2 regions of the Gordonia sp. X0973 genome follow, and region 2 is predicted to be linked to the other one. Evidence: predicted binding sites of a transcription regulator. Region 2 holds the regulator's gene; the other holds the start of a gene.

What was found. Region 2 encodes LexA, which represses DNA repair genes until DNA is damaged. Its sites were predicted from a motif close to CGAACANNTGTTCG; they were not measured.
Region 1: HUN08_RS05840 (DUF222 domain-containing protein) is a predicted target of LexA. The motif match lies at 3,520-3,533, and genes of this name have one in related genera.

Annotation. Positions count from the first base shown of each region.
Region 1 is NZ_CP054691.1:1,178,696-1,186,576, reverse strand. Features, by position in the region: gene metE (5-methyltetrahydropteroyltriglutamate--homocysteine S-methyltransferase) at 1-724, shown strand, start outside; gene HUN08_RS05855 (hypothetical protein) at 900-1,331, shown strand; gene HUN08_RS05850 (hypothetical protein) at 1,370-1,768, shown strand; gene HUN08_RS05845 (DUF222 domain-containing protein) at 1,803-2,489, opposite strand; gene HUN08_RS05840 (DUF222 domain-containing protein) at 2,447-3,481, opposite strand; gene HUN08_RS05835 (hypothetical protein) at 3,702-4,124, shown strand; gene HUN08_RS05830 (MFS transporter) at 4,208-5,689, shown strand; gene HUN08_RS05825 (hypothetical protein) at 5,728-6,231, opposite strand; gene HUN08_RS05820 (pyruvate carboxylase) at 6,290-7,881, opposite strand, start outside.
Region 2 is NZ_CP054691.1:2,035,046-2,042,926, forward strand. Features, by position in the region: gene hrpA (ATP-dependent RNA helicase HrpA) at 1-1,051, shown strand, start outside; gene nrdR (transcriptional regulator NrdR) at 1,076-1,525, opposite strand; gene HUN08_RS18365 (LysM peptidoglycan-binding domain-containing protein) at 1,618-2,079, opposite strand; gene lexA (transcriptional repressor LexA) at 2,228-2,914, shown strand; gene hflX (GTPase HflX) at 2,947-4,407, opposite strand; gene dapF (diaminopimelate epimerase) at 4,463-5,356, opposite strand; gene miaA (tRNA (adenosine(37)-N6)-dimethylallyltransferase MiaA) at 5,361-6,317, opposite strand; gene HUN08_RS09960 (hypothetical protein) at 6,314-7,048, opposite strand; gene HUN08_RS09965 (DUF349 domain-containing protein) at 7,156-7,881, shown strand, end outside.

The sequences.
Region 1 (7,881 bases), 860 kb from region 2:
CGTGCGCCCGCCGATCCTCTTCGGCGACGTCGTGCGTCAGACGCCGATGACCGTCGACTGGATCACCTACGCGCAGTCCAAGACCGAGAAGCCGGTCAAGGGCATGCTCACCGGCCCGGTGACGATCCTCGCGTGGTCGTTCGTCCGCGACGACCAGCCGGAGAAGGACTCGGCCAACCAGATCGCCCTGGCGATCCGCGACGAGACCGTGGACCTGGAGAAGGCCGGTATCGGCGTCATCCAGGTCGACGAGCCCGCGCTGCGCGAGTTGCTGCCGCTGCGCGACGCCGACAAGCCGGAGTACCTGCGCTGGGCGGTCGACGCCTTCCGCCTGTCGACGGCCGGCGTCGAGGACACGACCCAGATCCACACGCACCTGTGCTACTCGGAGTTCGGCGAGGTCATCGGCGCGATCGCGGATCTGGACGCCGACGTCACCTCGATCGAGGCGGCCCGCTCGGCGATGGAGGTCCTCGACGACCTCAACGCCGTCGGCTTCGCCAACGGTGTGGGCCCGGGTGTCTACGACATCCACAGCCCGCGCGTCCCGTCGACCGACGAGATCACGGCGTCGCTGCAGGCCGCGTTGAAGGCCGTGCCGGCCCAGCGGCTGTGGGTCAACCCGGACTGCGGTCTGAAGACCCGCGGCAACGAGGAGGTCACCGCGTCGCTGCGCAACATGGTCGACGCCGCGAAGGCGGTGCGCCCGGCCGCCAACGCGTAACCGCACAACGAAGTAGAACGCCCTGCACAGCACACGCTGTGCGGGGCGTTCTCGTCTCCCGCTGCCGATTCACACGCCGGTAGGCGAAACAGGTAGCGGACTACTCTACGGCGCCTCCTCGTCGGGCAATAGCGTCTGCCGTGCAGCCCTTCCCCGACACTTTCAGGAGTACCCGATGCCCGTCCTCCAACCGACCGCCACCGCGCGCCCACGCACGTTCGTCGGCTCCGTCGCGCTCGGCGCGTCCCTCTGCGCCATCGCTGCCGCGGTGGCGACATCGCCGACGGCGTCGGCGAGCATCCTCACCGTCGACATCGAGAATCCGCCGGCCGGCGGATACCTCACCGAATGCGCCTACAAGGTCACCGTTCAGGCGACGATGAACGCCCACGTCAACCTCGACGACTACTCGCCCGACGGGACGCACAAACACGTCGGCGAGGAGGTCGCGCCGGTCAACCAGACCATCGTCTTCAACTGGACCCCGAAGGTCGACGGAGCACGGAAGCTCGTCGCCAGTCAGGCCGGCACCAACTCGAAACTCTCGCTGTCGGTAACCGTCAACCGCGGCGTGAACACCGGCTCCCTGTGCCTTCCCGCGGCGTGACTCGTCGCAAATCGCCCGCCCACTCGAGAGGAAACATCATGCGAACCACCCATACCGCGGCCCGACTCGTCCTTCCGGCGCTGTTCGTCGGCGCGGCCTCCGTTATCGCCTCGCCCGGCAGCGCGACGGCCACGGTCACCAACCTGGTCGTCGCCAAGCCGTCCACCGGGAGTGCCTACGGCACCGGCTGCACCTACGACGTCAGCGCCGCCGTCGACGCCAGCGGCAACCACCCCGTCCTGGTCGAGGGCGGTGCTACCAACGACCTGGTGGTCCTGGATGTCCAGAACACCAAGGGTGCGTTGATCACCTTCAAGTGGACACCCAAGGCCGAGGGGGTCCGACTCATCGGTATCCGCCAGGACGGGAACTACAAGCTGAAGACGGTGGCGGTCAAGAAGGGAATCAACACCGGCTCGTCCTGCTTCGCCCTGTGACCGGCATTCCACGGCGGACCGGCCTACTCAATCATCAGATCTCGGTGTAGCCGAGTCTGTTGCGGAGTCGGTGTTCGGTGGGTGATCGGGGTGGGTCTGGGTCGTTGTGGTCGCCGTGTGTGTTCGCGCTGTTGGTGTCGCCTCGGGATGCGGTGTGGAGGTAGCGGGTGGTGCCTTTGCCGCCGATGGCGCGGATGTTGTTGATTGCGACGCGGGCGAGGTCGTCGGGGTGGTGGCCGAGGTTGACGCGTGGTTGACCGGCGGTGCCGTTGTGGCATCGCAGTCGCCAGGCGACTCGTCCGGCGAATGGTCCGGTGCGTTGGTAGACCGTTTCCCATTGCCGTGGGCCCGGTCCCACGCGGCGGTTGTTGGGTCCGCTGGTGGCGGTGAGTTTGTCGATGTCGGTGAGTCCGCCCAATGCCCAGTCGGGTAGGTGGTGGGCTTCGGTGGTGATGAACGGTGTTTCCGAGTCGGGGTTGCTGTCGCCGCGGTCGCGGGCGAACAGGGCGCACCGTTGCGCCAGCGTCGCGCCGCGGCGGGCCCGCCCGTAGTACAGGACTTCGCGGGTGTGGTCGGCGAATACCACCAGCGACGGATCCAACTGGGCGGCGACGTCGATCAACTCGCCGATCGGGATCAACGTGCCCGTGGTGGTCAACCCGAACCCGCAACCGGCCTTCAAATCCGCGATCGACGCGGTGACGATGAATTGGCCGCGCACCGTGCGCCCCGGCCCGCTGCCGCCCGATCCGCCGCCGGGTTCTGCGCGGTGTCGTCGCCGGTACGGGTGGTCTTCGCGGTGGGGTCGTCGGCCAGGACGTAGTCGAGGAGGGCTTCGAAGGCGTCGAGGTTGCGTTGCTCGGGGTTGCGGTCGTCCCGGGCCCGCGCCTGGGCCACGGTGTCCTTGACCGCGTCGTCGGACAGGTCCCGATCCGCCAACGCCCCTTCGACGCGGCAATCGGGGCCGTCGGCGGGATTGTTCATCCCCGGCGCGGCCCAATTGGTCAGAAACAATTCGAGCTTGGCCCGCACGATCGGCGGCAGATCCCCGGTCAGCTTCGACATCAGATCGGGGCCTTGTGGGCCCAGCGACAACCGGCGCCGCCGGGTGCGGTCGCGCTCGTCGGACAGGGTGCCATCCGGGTCGAGATAGGCCAGCAACGCGCTGCCCGCCGCACGCAACTGGAACGGCGTCAACTCGGTGGCCATCTCCGCCAAATCGGCTTCGGCCCGGGCACGGACTTCCGGCGGCAGCCGCCACGGAATCTTGCCCATGATGATGCCGATCTCGTCGACGTGTGCCCCGCCGATCAGGCCCGCGGCCACCGCCGCGGCGGTCGCCGGGAACTCCGGTTCCATCGTCTGCCCCGTCGGTGAGGTCAACCGCGCGATCTTGGCTGCGCGACGATAACGGCGGCGCGCCTCGAACCGGCCCAGCCGCAACCCCGTCGACAACCACCGCAAAGGATGGGTGAACCCCTCGCGGGTAAACGCACACCGATCGTTGATCTCGGTGAACAACTGCGCGTCGACACCCTCGATACGCCACCGCGACCGCTGCAACAACCGCGCCGTCGACACCAACTCGTCCTCAGTCAACCCAGCCCACACCGCCGACCCCAGCTTCACCGCCACCGCATCAGCCAACGCCACCAACTCCACCGGCGAATCCGGCAACCCGTCGACCAATCCGACACGACCCGTCGTACTCACCCGATTCACCCCCTCAACTGCATGAACACCCGTTCATTCGAACTAATGTTCACACTACCCGCGACGTCTGACAACCGCCGCCCGCCAGAAATCCGTACAAACTTTCAATCTCATCGAGCGGTCGTGACCAACGAGTTCGGGTAGCGCACTACTCTAAGCGGTCCCCTCCTCCGCCAATAGCGTCGAGAGTGCACCGTCCCCAAACCCGAAGGAGTTCACCATGTCCCCCACCCAACGCAGCCGTATCGTCGCAGTTATCGCCGCCGGGGCGGCGGTCTCGGCGACGACGGCAACCTTCGCCCATTCGCCGATCGCGACCGCCAACGTGGACAACATCAGTGTCGAGGCACCAGTGCTCGGCGCCTACGGCACCGGCTGTACCTACAAGATCACGATCAACGCGACACAGAACTCCACCATTGCCGTCGACGATCTCGACGCCGGAAATCCGTACGGCGGACCAAAGACCTATCTCGGTGCCTCTCCGGTCCCCTACAACCAGACGGTGGTCATGAGCTGGACGCCCAAACATGTCGGAGCCCGGTTGCTGCACGTCAGCGAAGTCAACACGGCATCGAAGAAGGACCTCAAGGTCAGCGTCAAGCAAGGCCTGGGTACCGGTTCGATGTGCCTGGCCCTCTGACCCGCGCCGGACGCGGATCGGCGTCTCCGTAGACTCAGAGACGGCCCGAGATCCGGGCGATCCCTGGCCTGATCGGACTCTGCGTGTCGACGAAATCCATCCCCACCGGCGAGCCCGCGCACCAGGACGGGCCGCCGTCGCATCCGACGGCGATCATCGCGACCCTGTGCGCCGCCGGGATCTCGGTGTCGCTGATGCAGACGATCATCGTCCCGCTGATCCCACGGCTACCCGACTATCTGCACACGTCCAACGACAACGCCGCCTGGGCGCTGACGGCCACCCTGTTGACCGGCGCCGTCTCGACCCCCATCGCCGGACGCCTCGGCGACATGTACGGCAAGCGGCTGATCCTCGTCCTGACCCTGGCCGCCGTGGTCCTCGGTTCGGCGGTCTGCGCCCTGTCCGACCAACTGCTCCCCTTCCTCGTCGGGCGCGGATTGCAGGGTGTCGGCATGGGCGCCATCGCGCTGGGCATCAGCATCCTGCGCGACTGCCTGCCACCGGAGCGCCTCGGCTCGGCGGTAGCGGCGATGAGTGCCTCCCTCGGCGTCGGCGGCGCGCTGGGCCTGCCGATCGCCGCCCTCATCGCGCAGCACAACTGGCACCTGCTGTTCTGGGGCGCCGCCGGAGTCTCGCTGCTGTGCCTGATCGCCGTGCTGATCGTCGTCCCGCCGTCGCCGATACACCGCACCGCCGGCTTCGACTACCTCGGCGCCCTCGGCCTGGCCGCCGCGCTGACCCTGCTCCTGCTGCCGCTGAGCAAGGGGGCGACCTGGGGCTGGGCTTCGGCCCCGACGCTCGGCCTATTCGCCGCGTCGATTCTGGTGTTCGTCCCCTGGATCGCCTACGAGTTGCGTCGCGATCACCCTCTCGTCGACCTGCGCACCACCGCCACCCGCACGGTCGCGTTGACGAATGCCGCGTCGGCCGCCGCCGGTCTCGGCTTCTTCGCGATGTCGCTCATCCCGGTCCAGCTGTTGATGGCACCGGCCGCGACGGGGAACGGGAACGGGCTCTCCATGGTCGCCGCAGGGCTCTACCTGGCGCCGGGCGGTCTGGTCATGTTCGCGTCCTCCAATATCGGCGCACGGGTGTCGCGGACGTTCGGCCCGCGGACGTCACTGGCCGTCGGCGTCACCGTGATGGGCCTGGGCTACCTGATCCAGCTGGGCCTGCTGCTGGCCCACGCGCATATCGGCCCGTGGCACCTCGTGCTCATCACCTGCTGCATCTCCGCCGGGATCGGCATCGCCTACGCCGCGATGCCCGCCCTGATCATGGGCGCGGTGCCGCTGCGCCAGACGGGTGAGGCCAACGGCGTCAACGCGCTGATGCGCTCACTGGGGATGTCGGTCGCCTCTGCGATGATCGGCATGGTGCTGGCCCACTTCGTGGTCGGCATCGACATCCCGACGCCCCACGGAGTCGCCCACCACTCGTTCCCGTCGGACACCGGCTATCTGATCGCGACGATCATCTCGCTGGTCGCGTGCGCGGCGTCGGTGACCTGTGCGCTGCTGCTGAAGATCGACGACGAGAAGGACGCGCCGGTCCCGGCCTAGCCGCGATCACGCGACGCCGGCCCACCGGGTAGTCCGGCCTACTGAGACATCAGGCAGATCCGCCACACCGGCAGCGCGGCGACGACGGTCACCGGAAGCGGAGCAGACCAAGAACCCTGGTAGGCCCACACGCTCGACGCGCCGATCCGCCCCGGCGTCCAGGCGATCACCGCCAGGCCCTTGGCATCGGGCTTCGCCCGGCCGATCCGCTTGCTGCCCCGCGAACCCGGCTTGGCCACGCCCTTCGTCTCCCAGAAGGTGACCCATCCCTTGCCGTCGTCCTTGCGCTTCTGCGCATTGGGCTTGTCGTCGAGGACGGTGAAGCCCAGCGTCGGCGGCAACCTCTTCGCGGGCGCGACTTTGACGCCCAGCGCGTAGGTGCACCCGTTGCCGACCACCGTCGACCCGGAGCCGAGGATGGGCGCGCCCAGCGGTTTCGCCGAGGCGATGGGTGTGGCGACCAGGGAGGCGAGAACCGTCGCCGCGACACCGCCGGCGGCGATCCCTACGCGAAGTCGTCGGAGATTCGGCGAAACGGTCATCGTGGGTCCTTCTCGTTGTCGGCCGACCACGCGGGTCAACGTGGGGTCGTCGGCGAATTTACCCCAATTCGACGAGCAGGTCGCCGCCGTGCGCGTCGACATGCGCGCCGAGCGGCAGTGCGGCGACGGTGCCGGCCCGCGGCGCGGTGATCGTCGACTCCATCTTCATCGCCTCGATGGTCCCCAGCGGATCACCCGCGGCGACGTGCTCGCCGACGCCGACGCGCAGCACGACCACGCCGTCGAATGGCGCGCCGACGTGGCGGGGGTTCTGCGGATCGGCCTTCGCGGCGGCGGCCACGGCCACCCCGGCCGACGCGTCGCGCACGACGACCGAGCGCATCTGGCCGTTGACCGTGCACAGGACCGTGCGCTCGCCGTTCTCGTCGACGTCGCTGACCGCGGCCAACCCGATGGTCCGCTCCACGCCGGGCTCCACCTCGACATGCTCTTCGACGCCGGCGCGCAGCCCGTAGAGGAAGGCGTTGGCCGACAGCCCGGAGGTGTCGCCGTACTTCTCGCGGTGCTCGGCCAACTCCGCGGTCGGCCCGGGGAACAGCAGGCGGTTGAGCGCGGCGCGGCGGTCGGTACCCGGCTCGGCGAGCACCGCCCGGTCCTCGTCGGACACCTCTTCGACCGGTGCCGCCTCGCCGCGGCCGTCGAGCACATTGCTGCGCAGCGGCTCCACCCATCCGGCGGCCGGCTCGCCCAACTCGCCGCGGAAGAAGCCGATGACGGACTCGGGGATGTCGAATGCGCCGGGGTTGGCGGCGAACTCGTCGGCGCTGATCCCCTTGGCGACGAGCGTCAGCGCCAAGTCGCCGACGACCTTCGACGACGGCGTGACCTTCACGAGTCGGCCCAGCATGCGGTCGGCACCGGCATAGGCGTCCTCGATGAGCTCGAAGCGGTCGGCCAGACCCAGTGCGGAGGCCTGCTGGTACAGGTTGGACAACTGGCCGCCGGGGATCTCGTGACGGTAGACGCGCCCGGTCGGCGGGTGCTGCCCGACGTCGAACGGCGCGTACACCTTCCGCAGCGATTCCCAGTACGGCTCCAGCGAGCACACCGCGTCCAGGTCGAGCCCGGTCGCACGGTCGGTGCCGTCGAAGGCCGCGACGATCGCCGAGAGCGACGGCTGGCTCGTCGAGCCGGACAGCGGCGCGCTCGCCCCGTCGATGGCATCCGCACCGGCCTGTGCCGCGGCGAGATAGGTCGCGAGCTGACCGCCGGCGGTGTCGTGGGTGTGCACGTGGACCGGCAGGTCGAAGTTGCTGCGCAGCGCGCCGACCAGCTTCGACGCGGCCGGCGGTCGCAGCAGCCCCGCCATGTCCTTGATCGCGAGGATGTGCGCGCCAGCGTCGACGATCTGCTCGGCGAGGCGCAGGTAGTAGTCGAGGGTGTACAGATCCTCGGCCGGGTTGCTGAGGTCGCCGGTGTAGCAGAGCGCGACCTCCGCGACGGTGCTCCCCTCCTCGCGGACCGCATCGATCGCCGGGCGCATCGCGTCGACGCTGTTGAGGGCGTCGAAGATGCGGAAGATGTCGATGCCGGTGCGGGCGGCCTCGTCGACGAAGGAGGTGGTGACCACCGTCGGATACGGGGTGTAGCCGACGGTGTTCTTCCCGCGCAGCAGCATCTGCAGACAGA
Region 2 (7,881 bases):
GGCGCGCGAACTCTCGGCGATGGCCCGCACCACGATCACCGTCGACGATTTCGACGTCGACCGCGTCGACGACCATCTCCGGATGAATTTCGCCGTCGTCGACGAATCGGGGTCGACGATCGCGGCGAGCCGGTCGCTGGCGCAACTCCAACGTCCCGACCGATCCGACCGGAAGCGAACGACCGCCCGCGTACTCGCCTCGGAGTGGACGGCCGACACCTTCGGCGATCTCCCCGAATCGATCACCGGGCAGATCGCGGGCCAGAAGGTGACCCGCTATCCCGGACTGGTGGTCGTCGACCCGTCGACCGTCGGATCGGCCCAATTCGCGTCGCCGGCGCAGCGTTCCGCCGCCCTGCACGCCGCCGTCCTGGTCCTGCTCGAAGCCGCACTGCCGTCCTTGGGCAAGAAGATCACCGCTGGCCTGACCCCCGCGCTTCGACTAGCACTGAGTCAGAGCCCGTACCCGTCGCTGGAGGCGTTGCTGCGCGACTGCACCCGCTGCGCGATCCGCGGCGTCGTCACCCCCGCCGAGACCGCCGGCTTGCGGACCCCGGCCGACTTCGCCGCGCTGCGCGAACGATTCGCCCCCGCGATCGCCGAGCAGGCCCCGGACAACTTCTTCGCCGCCCTCGACGCCCTCTCCCGACTGCCCGGGCTATCCGCCGCGATGGATCGCCACGCCGGGACGATGGCGGCCCAGGACGTTGCCGATCAGGTCGCGCAACTCGTCTTCGACGGATTCGTCGGCGAGACACCGGTGGACCGGTTGGCCTCGCTGCCGCGCTACCTCGACGCCGCGCTCATGCGGCTCGACGCCGTGACGGCCAACCCCGCCCGCGACCGGGATGCGACCGCGGCCGTCGACCGGGTCGTGGAGCGGTGGAATCTGCGCCTGGCGCAGCTGCCGGAGGCCCGCCGGGAGCCGTTCAACGAGTATGCGCACTGGATGATCGAGGAGTTGCGGGTCGGGCTCTACGCCCAGCGACTCGGTACCGCGGGCACCGTGTCGGAGAAACGGGTGATCAAGGCGTTCGACGCCTTCGTCTGAGCCGCCTCGCCGGCGGTGGATCGGTCAGCCGCGGTCGGACTGCAGGGAGTCGATCTCCCGTTGGAAGTCTTCGAGCGACTCGAACGAGCGGTATACCGAGGCGAACCGCAGATAGGCGACCTCGTCGAGATCGCGCAGCGGCCCGAGGATGGCCAGCCCGACCTCGTTGCTCGGCACCTCGGCCGAACCCGAGGATCGCACCGCGTCCTCGACCTGCTGCGCCAACTGGGCCAGCGCATCCTCGTCGACCTGCCTGCCCTGACATGCCCGCCGGACGCCCCGCATCACCTTCTCGCGGCTGAACGGCTCGGTCACGCCGTTGCGCTTGACCACGGCCAACACCGCATTCTCCACCGTGGTGAACCGGCGTCCGCATTCCGGACACGACCGACGACGGCGGATCGCCTGACCCTCGTCGGCGAGACGGGAATCGACGACCTTGGTGTCCTCATGCTTGCAGAACGGACAATGCATGAGCCCAACAATACCGACGGCCCGGGCAGTGCTCCGACTACCCGACGCACTGCGGCAGCCGATGCTGCCGCGCGACTGGGCGCCGCCCACGCTTATCGGTAGACCGGGGCCACGAGCGCCTGGCCGGCCGTCAACTGCGACGACGGCAACCCGTTCAACGCGCGCAGCTGATTGATCACCGCCTGGCGCGGCATATCCGGGGCGACGCGCGCGGCGACCGAGTTCAATGTCTCGCCTCCGCGCACGTGGACCACCGACGTGGCAACCGGATCGGGAGCAGTGCTCGCCTCGTAGTTGCCGCCGACGATGGCGAAGAGCCAGACCAGCCCGGCGAGCGCAGCGCCGACGAGGATCGCCGCGGCGCTCCCCCGGCGACGGGCGATCACCCGCTGCTGCCGGCTCTGGACCGGGGCCACCGGCGCAGCGCACCGGGTGCCGCGGTCCGGCCGGGGATGGTGGGAACGGCCGTCGACCGGGCGGCGCCGGGTCTGGGCGGGACGGAGCGGGCGCGGAGCCGGGCGGACTGCCGGGCGGTGCATCACTGGTGCGCTCATGTCGGTTCTCCTCGTTCGTGTGTTCGATGAACTCTTGTTCGAAGTTTTACCACGAGGGTCTGACAAAGTCTCGCGACACGTCGAACAAATGTTTGAAGGTCGCGGCTTTCTTCGCTAGCGTTGTGGCAACGAGCAGAGGAGAAACATCATGGCCAAGAAGAAGTCGGCGGAGTCCGGCCTCACCGACAGCCCCGCCGCGATCGAGGCGACCCTGACCCAGCGTCAGCGCGACGTGTTGGAGGTGATCCGCAAGTCCGTCCGCGAGCGCGGATACCCGCCGAGCATCCGCGAGATCGGTGACGCGGTCGGCCTCGTGTCGACCTCGTCGGTGGCCTACCAGCTGAAGACCCTGGAGAACAAAGGCCTGCTCAAGCGCGATCCGCACCGCCCCCGCGCGGTCAACGTCGCGGCGGACAAGAAGGGGCCGCCGCCCGGTGGCGCCGCGGCCGAGGGAATGCCCACGCCGACCTATGTCCCCGTCCTCGGCCAGATCGCCGCGGGTGGCCCGATCCTCGCCGAGGAGGCCATCGAAGACGTCTTCCCCCTCCCGCGAGAACTCGTCGGCGACGGCAACCACTTCCTGCTCCGCGTGGTCGGCGAATCCATGATCGACGCGGCGATCTGCGACGGCGACTGGGTGGTAGTGCGACAGCAGAACGTCGCCGACAACGGCGACATCGTCGCCGCCATGATCGACGGGGAGGCCACCGTCAAGACCTTCAAGCGCGACGGCGCGCACGTGTGGCTGATGCCGCACAACCCGCTGTTCGACCCGATTCCCGGTGACCGCGCGGTCATCCTGGGCAAGGTCGTGACCGTGATGCGCCGGATCTGATCCGGCCCCTGCTCTGATCCGATGCGGCGCCGTCAGGCGTCGACGCGGGTGAACTCGACGAGTTCACCCGCGAGCGCGGCGGGAACCCGCACGCGCATCTTGGTGCCCGTCGCATGGTGCTCGGTCGAGTGGATCTCGCCGTCGGCATGGATCCGCGAGACGAGATCGCCGCGCGAGAAGGGGAGGTCGACGAACATCTCGACGTCCCCGCGCCCGATCTCGGCGCGGATGGCGTCGAACAGCTCCGGGAGCCCGGCGCCGGTACGCGCCGAGACGAACAATGCGCCCGGCAGCGCCGCGGCCAATTCGGCGTGTTTGAGGTCGTCCATCGCGTCCAGCTTGTTCACGACGAGCAACTCGGGCGGCAGCGTGCCGTCCCGCGCCTCGTCCGATACCTCGCGCAGCACGGTCCGCACAGCGTTGACCTGGTCCAACGGGAAGGCTTCCGAGCCGTCGACCACGTGCACGAGCAGATCGGCGTCGGCCACCTCCTCCAGTGTCGACCGGAACGCCTCCACCAGTTGCGTCGGCAGGTGCCGGACGAAACCGACGGTGTCGGTGAACACCACCTCGCGGCCGTCGTCCAGCCGTGCGCGGCGCGTCGTCGGGTCCAGGGTGGCGAACAAGGCATCCTGCACCAGCACGCCCGAACCCGTCATCGCGTTGACGAGACTCGACTTGCCCGCGTTGGTGTAGCCGACGACGGTGATCGTCGGCACCCCGCTGCGGTGCCGGTCCAGACGCTTCACCGTCCGGGCGGTCTTCATCGCGCGGATCTCCCGGCGCAGCTTGGCCATCCGCTCCCGGATCCGACGGCGATCGGTCTCGATCTTGGTCTCACCCGGACCGCGCAGGCCCACGCCGCCGTTGCTGCCCGCCCGACCACCGGCCTGCCGTGACATCGACTCGCCCCAGCCGCGCAGCCGGGGCAGCATGTACTCCATCTGCGCGAGGCTGACCTGCGCCTTGCCCTCCCGACTGGTCGCGTGCTGGGCGAAGATGTCGAGGATCAGCGCGGTGCGGTCGATGACCTTCACCTTGACGACCTTCTCCAGCGCGTTGAGCTGGGCGGGCGTCAACTCGCCGTCGGCGATGACGGTGTCCGCGCCGGTCGCGACGACGATCTCGCGCAGCTCACCCGCCTTGCCCGACCCGATGTAGGTGGCCGCGTCCGGGCTGGACCGGCGCTGGATCAGCGCATCCAGCACCTGCGACCCGGCGGTCTCGGCCAACGCGGCGAGTTCGGCCATGTTGGCGTTGGCCTGGGCGATGGTGCCCGACGTCCAGACGCCGACGAGCACGACCCGTTCCAGGCGCAGCTGCCGGTACTCGACCTCGGTGACGTCGGTGAGTTCGGTGGACAAGCCGGCGACGCGCTGCAGCGACGCCCGATCGTCGAGTTGGAGTTGACCCGTCGTCGGCGCATCGTCCGTGCGAAGCGCGCCGGGCGGAGTAGAAACCGCGGGGTCCGGGGACAGTTCTGATTCAGTCATACCCGTCCATCATGACACCGCGCGGACGTCGTGCGCGAGCCGATTACCTGCACCCTCAGTCGAGGGCGCCCGTGAACAGCTCGCCGCGCGCGACGAGGCGCGACGGACCGCGCAGGGTGCTGGTCGTCCCGCCGTCGTCGATGCCCACGTCGACCCGGCCGCCGGGAACGGTGATCCGCAGCTTCCCGGAGTCCCGCCCCAGGGAGGCGAGTAGTGCGCTGCCCGCCGCGACCAGGCCCGTTCCGCAGCTGCGCGTCTCCCCCACGCCGCGTTCGACGACCCGCATCGATGCGACGAGGGTGTCGCCGTCGGCCACCGGTTCGGTACACAGCTCGACGTTGACCCCCTCGGGGAACACACCGGTGTCGAATCCGACCGGACCGGACAGGTCGAGGGCACTCAACTCGCCGTGCGACAAACCCGGAACGACGCAGGCCAGATGGGGATTGCCCACGTCGACGGCGATCCCGGTGAAGGTCCTACCACCGATCGTCGCCGAGGAGGTCACCCCCCGGAGCACCCGGCCCATCCCGACGCTGACCTCAGCGCTCGTCGGCGAAACCGAGTGGATGCGGACCGGACGCGCACCGGCCCGCGATCCGACGACGAACTCGTCGGCATCGGTCAACCCGGCGACCCGACAGTAGTGGGCGAACACCCGGACGCCGTTGCCGCACATCTGCGCCACCGAGCCGTCCGCATTGCGGTAGTCCATGAACAGGTCGTCGGCGGCGATCCCCTCGCCGAGGGCGGTGAGCACACCGGCGTCGAGGAGGCTGCCGGCCCGTGCCACGCGCAGCAGACCATCGGCCCCGATACCCCGTTGCCGGTCGCACAGCACGGCCACCGTCTCCGGTTCCAGCGCCAACAGGGCCGCGGCGTCGTCGACGATGATGAAGTCGTTCTGCGTGCCGTGGCCTTTCCAGAAGGCGTGCGGGAGAGCGGTCACCGGATCAGTCTACCGATCCGCCCGGCTGGTCGATCCGGGCCGCACGGCAGTATTCGGACACCGTGTCGGCCAGCGCCTCGTCGCCGCCGTCGAACCAGCGGATCCGCGGATCGCGGCGAAACCACGACCGCTGGCGCCGCACATATCGTCGCGTGCCGACGAAGGTGAGCTCGCGCGCGTGCTCGACGTCGTATTCACCGTCCAGCGAGGCGACGACCTGCGCGTATCCGATCGCCCGGATCGCCGTCTGCCCCTCGCGCAGCCCACGTTCGAGGAGTCCGGCCACCTCGTCGACGAATCCGTTGGCGAACATCGCCGCCGTCCGCGCCTCGATGCGCTCGTCGAGCAGTTCGGTCGGGCGGTCGACGCCGATCAGCAGCGCGTCCCACCGCGGATCGCCGATCGTGGGCTGCGAGGCCGCGAACGGCTCGCCGGTCAGTTCCACCACCTCCAGCGCCCGCACGATGCGGCGGCCGTCGGAATCGAGGATCGTGGCGGCGGCGTCGGGATCCACCGCACCCAGCCGCCGGTGCATCTCGACGGTTCCGACCCGCGCCAACTGCTCCTCGAACCGCGCGCGGACGGTCGGGTCCGTCGGCGGGAGCGACCACTCGTCCACCAGCGCCTGGTAGTACATCATCGACCCGCCGACGACGATCGGCGTGCGGCCCCGCGCCCGGATCGACTCGACGTCGTCGATCGCGGCGGCCTGATAGCGCGCCACCGTCGCCGTCTCGTCGACATCGAGGACGTCGAGTTGGTGGTGGGCGATGCCGCGGCGCTCATCAGGGGCGAGTTTGGCGGTGCCGATGTCCATCCCGCGGTATTGCTGCATCGCGTCGGCGTTGACGATCTCGCCGTCGAACCGCTGCGCGAGGTGCAGCGCCAAATCCGACTTGCCGCTGGCCGTCGGCCCGACGACGACGATCGGCCGCGGACCGCCGCCAGCGGTCCCGCTCACTCGAACCGCCAGGTCGCCACGGTGTAGCCGACGCCGAGCGGTGCGCCCGCGTAGTCCAGCCGCACCGTCGCCGGGCCGGGCGCGCACGCCGCCGCGACCTCCCACGCCGCCCGGCCGCCGACTCCCCACCGGGCGCACCGGTCCCAGTCCAGGGCGCGCAGTCGTCGTGGATCGCCACCGGCCAACGCCGCGTCGATCTCGGCCTGCAGCGCGACGGCATCGGGTTCGACGCCGCCGCCGGGGGCCCGGTCGGTCAGGTGGATCGCCCCGTCGCCGATCACCAGCAGTGCGACCGGCTCGGCCACCGTCGCCCACTCGTCCGTGAGGCTCGCGGCGACGGCCGCGCACCCGGACGGGGTGGCGTCGCGGGCCACGACCGTCGGCACGATGGAGACGCGCTGCGCGTCGGCGGCGAGTTCGCGCGCCCAGCCGGCCAGCAGCATCGACGTGTCGAGACCGTGTCCGTCTGTCCCGTCGCCGTCACCGCCGCTCAGGCGAACGGTGCGGTCCACCCCGAAGCCGCCGAACGAGCCGGAGACCCCGGTCGCGCGGCCGGTCGGCCGATCCCCGTCGGCGGGTCCGATCGCCCACCAGGACGCGGCGTCGCCACCCAGCTGGCGGACGGCCGCACGGGCCGCGGCGCGCACCGGTTCGAGCTCATGCGCCCCCGGACCCGACACCTCGGGCACCAGCGCGGGGGCGCACGGAAGGAACACGGCGGAAATCAACACAACCCACGACGCTAGCCGACCTGCTTGAATAGACTCCACCGGCCCGTCCTCGGGACGGAACGGAAGACCAGGCAGCCGTGACGCGCGGCACGAAGGTGAGGACCACCATGACGACTCCCGAATCCGACACGACGACGTCTGGATCGCAGGCGACTCCAGAACCCGACTCGACGACCGCCGCGGAGCCGACCGCCACGCCCGCACCAGTCGCACCGGCATCTGCCACGTCGGCGTCTGCCGCGCCGAAACCTCGCCCCAGGCCGGGACCGCGCCCGGGCGTCAAGCCGGTCGTCACCAGTGCCCCGATCACCCATCAGCCGACGCATGCCGGCGACCCGCACGAGTTCGGCCGGGTGGACGAGAAGGGCGTCGTCTGGCTCAAGACGGCCGACGGGGAACGCGAGATCGGGCAGTGGCAGGCGGGCAGCCCCGAAGAGGGTCTGGCCCACTACTCGCGGCGATTCGAGGATCTGGCCACCGAGGTGGAGATCCTCGAGGAGCGCTTGGCCGCCCGCTCGGGTGATCCGCGCAAGACGCGGGCCGCCGCCCAGCACCTGCTCGACGCACTGCCGACCGCCCACGTCATCGGGGATGTCGCCGCGCTGCAGGCCCGATTGGGTGCCATCGCCGCCACCGCCGAGGACGTCGCCGAAGAGGTGAAGGCGCAACGGGCACAGGACCGGGAGGCCGCCGTCGCGCGCAAGGAGGCGCTGGCCGCCGAGGCCGAGGGTCTGGCCGCCGATTCCACGCAGTGGAAGGAGGCCGGCGATCGCATCCGGGCGATCCTGGACGAGTGGCGTGGCATCAAGGGGATCGACCGCAAGACCGACGAC